Regions from separate parts of the Flavobacterium pasteuri genome, predicted to be linked through region 1. Evidence: riboswitches for the same ligand, from Rfam matches in the RefSeq annotation. Region 1 holds a riboswitch; the other holds the start of a gene.
The links. A riboswitch is a leader RNA that binds a small molecule or an ion and turns the genes downstream of it on or off. The one in region 1 is predicted to bind cobalamin.

Region 1 (2,476 bases):
GTCTTTGTATTGCTGTCCTTTTCCAATGGAGAAATATTCGCCAATTGCTTTTTCACCGGAATGTCCAAAAGGCGGATTCCCAATGTCATGCGCTAAAGACGCTGCTGCAACTATAGCCCCAAAATCATTCATATGATAGCCATGAACTTCTTTCAGATGTGGATATTTTTCGATGATTTTTTTACCAACTAATCGTCCTAAAGAACGCCCAACAACCGAGACTTCTAAACTATGAGTCAATCTGGTGTGTACAAAATCAGTTTTTGACAAGGGAATAACTTGTGTTTTATCCTGCAAACTTCTAAAAGCGGACGAGAAAATAATACGGTCATAATCAACTTCAAAACCCAATCGGGTGTCGTCTTGTTCTACACGCAATCTTTTGCCTTTGTCGCCTTGTCGTCTTAGTGATAAAAGTTGTTCCCAGTTCATGATTTCTTTTTAAAATTTCTTTTCAAAGATAGAAGAAATAGACACATTATCAAGTGAAATAAAGTCAGGTATGGCTTTATTTATATGAAAAATATAAAGTATCTCATCCTATTAATACAATATCCTAAAAATAACAAATTAACAAACCTATCGAAAAAAACTTCAAAGGATTAGTGTTACTTTTGTACCGAATTTAAGTTCTTAATTTATTTCTTCATCAACCGATAAAGGTTTTACTTAACTGTAGATTAATAGGGAATCGTGTGTAAATCACGAACTGTCGCGCAACTGTAAGTAACACAAAAAGTTTTTATCTGAAAAAAGATCCACTGTATGCCAATGGCAAATGGGAAGGATGATAAAAATGTTACAAGTCAGGAGACCTGCCTTTTATCGAATTGACAATGCTTTCGCGATTTGAAGCAATAGTCAGGTATGGTGCGTTCTGAACACAATGAGCATGACTATTTATGCCTTATTGTGCATTTCTCTTTTGCAACGTATTCTCCTTTCTACTTTTCATTTCTAACGAGCATTCTGAAATGCATCAAGAGCTTTTAATTGATTTATTCATCATTTAAAAAGCAACAAAATGCTAACAAACAATCTTGGCTACCCGCGAATTGGTAGCAACAGAGAATTAAAAAAAGCCTGTGAATCGTACTGGGCAGGAAAAATTTCAGTAGACGAACTTTTGGCTACAGGCGCAACTATCCGCAAGGAAAACTGGCAATTACAAGTCGAGGCTGGAATCGATTTAATCCCCTCTAACGACTTTTCGTTTTACGATCAAGTACTGGATTTATCACTCACATTAGGTGTTATTCCAAAGCGCTATCAAGAATTAGCAAAAACTAACTCCACTATCGATTTGTATTTTGCCATGGCAAGAGGTTCACAAAAAGATGGACAAGATGTCGTTGCTATGGAAATGACAAAATGGTTTGACACCAATTACCATTACATCGTACCGGAATTTACAAAAGATCAAGAATTCAAATTATTCTCCGAAAAATTAATCAACGAGTTCAAAGAAGCCAATGCCTTAGGAATCGCAACAAAACCAGTTCTAATAGGACCCGTTACTTATTTACTTCTTGGAAAAGAAAAAGAAGTAGGTTTTCATAGAATTGATCTTATCGAAAAATTACTTCCTGTATATTTTGAAATTCTTCAAAAACTGGAAAATGAAAAAGTAGAGTGGATTCAATTTGACGAACCATTTTTAGCTTTGAATCTAACTGATAAAGAAAGAAGTGCCATCACTTATGTCTATACCGAAATCAACAAACGTTTCCCGAAAATCAAATTGATTCTTGCTAATTATTTTGATTGTTTTGGCGAAAATCTCGACACTGTACTCGCCTTACCTGTTCATACTTTGCATTTAGACTTGGTGCGTTGTCATTCTCAATTGGATGACATTCTGGAATCAGGGCAATTATCAGCTAATGTAAATCTTTCGCTTGGTGTTATAGATGGCAGAAATATCTGGAAAAATGATTTCAAAAAATCTTTAGCCCTTATCAAAAAAGCAACGGACGCACTTGGCGAAAACAGAATACTTATTGCGCCATCATGCTCTCTTATTCACTCTCCGTGTGATTTGGAATTAGAAACCAACAACGCAACACTAACTCCTGAAATTAAGCAATGGTTGGCTTTCGCCAAACAAAAAACAGAGGAAATAGTACTGCTTAAATATTTTGCTTCAAATGAAATAGACATCAGTAATTCTATCCGTTTTGAAGAAAACACGATTGCCAATGAAAACCGAAAAACATCAAAATTAATCCATAACGATGCGGTAAAAAATCGTGTTGCCAGCATTACAACCGGCGATGATCAAAGACAAAATCCATTTTCCATTCGTAGAGAAAAACAAATAGACGTATTGAATCTTCCTTTGTTTCCAACAACAACTATTGGTTCTTTCCCTCAAACTGCCGAAGTGCGCAGCTGGAGAGCAAAGTTTAAAAAAGGCGTATTAAATCAACAGCAATACGATGATTTACTCCAAAAAGAAACTGAAGAAACGATTCGC
Region 2 (2,476 bases), on a different contig from region 1:
TGTACTATAAGAAGCTAATATTTTTAATGATTCTGAAAAGCTGTATGATGGATTCACGTTATACACTAAATTATTTCCGTATTTACTATGAATGGTATAACGTGCTCCTGCATTTAGGTTTAATCCAAACCCAGAATTATAAACTGCCGTTACATAAGGATCAATCATATTGAATTTAGCCACCTCCGTTGTAATTGCATCATACTGGCTTGTGTTTGACATTTCGTGAAACTGAAATTGTGCTCCAGTAACAACAAATACGTGAGATGAAATTTCATATTTATTAAAAGCATCAACATTAACGCTTCTTGACTTTGCCTGGAATAAAGATCCATAACTAAAGATGTCGCGATTGATTACATTGGCACCAGAGTTAATTACAAATTCTCCTTTATTGTATTTGTATTTTGGAGAAAAACCAATTCTAAATTGCTCCGAAAGACTAAAATTCTTAATATCATCTGAAAATGAACCTGCATCAAAACCGTTTTTCATTCGATCGTAATTTGCAAAGAAATCCAATGATAATTTTTTAGTTGGTGTAAAGCCAATTTTCACCACCGAATTTAGTCTTGAAAAATCATCGTTCTCAAACTTAGTATTTGAATTCAATGGTTTTGCCTCAGAAATACCTGTAGTTTCAGTACTATTTAAAGAAGCAAAATAATTTACTTTTTCAAAACCACCGTTTACAGCAATTCCTTGACTGTAATCTTGTATGCTATAATTTGTATTTTTGGCAGCTGTTTGTGTACCAATATTCACGTATGCATTTCCAGCAATAGCTTTTTTACCTGCTTTTTTAAGTGTAATATTAATAACACCAGTTGCTGCTCCAGAACCGTATAAAGTACTTGAAGCGCCTTTCATAATCTCAATACTTTCAATTTGCTCCACAGGAAGCAATCTCAAATCATACGATAAGCTAATCCCCGAAGCATCCGTAACCGGAACCCCGTCAATCAAAATTAAAACCTGATGATTTCTTCCTCCACGAATGTAAAGTCCCAAATCCTTACCATTACGACTCTGATTCCCGTTGATTTCAACACCTGCTACCGTACTTAAAATAGAAGCTACTGATTGTCCTGCTTTTTTCTTTAAATCTGCAGCAGTGATTTTTACGATAACTTTTCCTGATTTTTCTTTTGGCAAAGCAAATTTTGAATCGGAAACAACAACTTCATCAAGTTGTTTTGGTTCTTGTTCTTGTGCATACGTGTTCATTGCAAATAACAATGCAATCGCACTAAAGCGAATGAATTTTTTGTTCATTTTAAAAATGTAAAATTTAATAAATGGGGAGAAAAGCATAGAATGACCCATACCCAAACCTTTTTTCCCGAAAGTTTGATACTCGATGTAATAGGCAGGTCTCCTGGCTTACGTCTTGTTGTTTACCTTCTCATCTCGTCTTTAAGGACGAGACAATGGTTTTGTAGATAACAACAAGCTTGATAGCTTACAGTTGCGGGTACAGCTCAGGATTTTTGATTTAAGATTTAGGATTCTTGATTTAGGATTTAAATCCTGAAATCTGAAATCTAAAACTTGAAATCTATCACCTGATTCCCTTTTAATGTGGTTTGAAAATAACAAACCTCAACCTCAATACGGCGGCAAAGATAAAATTATATTAAGTTAATAACCTAAATAATTGCGAATTTTATAATTCAATTTTAATTACAGCTCCAAAATCTACTTTATTCTGAAAAGCATCTTTTAGTGGTAAATCCGAAATTTTACATAAAAAACTTCGTATCACTCCTGCATGTGCCACAATAATTACTGGTTTTGAATTCGTTGTTTGAACTTCAGTATGCATAAAATCAATTACTCGATTGTGCAAATCCGTAAATGATTCTCCGTTAGGCACGCGAACATTTACAAAATCAGTCATCCAAGGTGTAAAATCATCTGGTGGAATTACATCCCAATTTTTCATTTCCCAATCGCCAAAATTCATTTCCATCAAGCGAGAATCCTTGTTAATAGAAGTAATTTCTGAGTTGTCTTTGATATAATTTGCTAAAAGCATACAGCGAAGCAAAGGACTAGAATATAATATTGCATCTTGAGGCAATTGATTCAAAACAGACTGAAAAACAGCCTCATAAGGCTCCATGATTTTCACATCGGATTGTCCATAACAAATTCCTTTTTCGCAAACCGTTTCTGTGTGACGTACTAAATAAACTTCCATAATGCAATAACTGATATGTAAAAAACCACTTCGCAAACCTGTTGTGTTGCGCCCAAACAATCTCCGGTATACCCGTCAATCCATTTCTGAAAATAACGCGCCAAAAAGAATCGAGTCAGAAAAACAGGGATTAAAACCAACAGCATTTGCCACTGAAAATAAGACAAAATAACTAATGGAAGCAATCCAAAAAAGAACGCTCCCACCACTTCTCTCCAAGAATAACTTTGTGCGATAGGTTTGCTTTTGCTGGAAGCGTCCTCACGAGAATAT

Region 2: linked by a shared signal. The riboswitch ahead of ACNQF6_RS14765 (TonB-dependent receptor plug domain-containing protein) and the one ahead of metE (5-methyltetrahydropteroyltriglutamate--homocysteine S-methyltransferase) in region 1 are both predicted to bind cobalamin.

The regions. Positions count from the first base shown of each region.
Region 1 is NZ_JBLVPN010000001.1:527,848-530,323, reverse strand. Features, by position in the region: gene ACNQF6_RS02440 (deoxyguanosinetriphosphate triphosphohydrolase) at 1-432, opposite strand, end outside; cobalamin riboswitch at 644-837, shown strand; gene metE (5-methyltetrahydropteroyltriglutamate--homocysteine S-methyltransferase) at 1,025-2,476, shown strand, end outside.
Region 2 is NZ_JBLVPN010000011.1:47,669-50,144, forward strand. Features, by position in the region: gene ACNQF6_RS14765 (TonB-dependent receptor plug domain-containing protein) at 1-1,275, opposite strand, end outside; cobalamin riboswitch at 1,351-1,620, opposite strand; gene cobC (alpha-ribazole phosphatase) at 1,667-2,203, opposite strand; gene ACNQF6_RS14775 (adenosylcobinamide-GDP ribazoletransferase) at 2,188-2,476, opposite strand, start outside.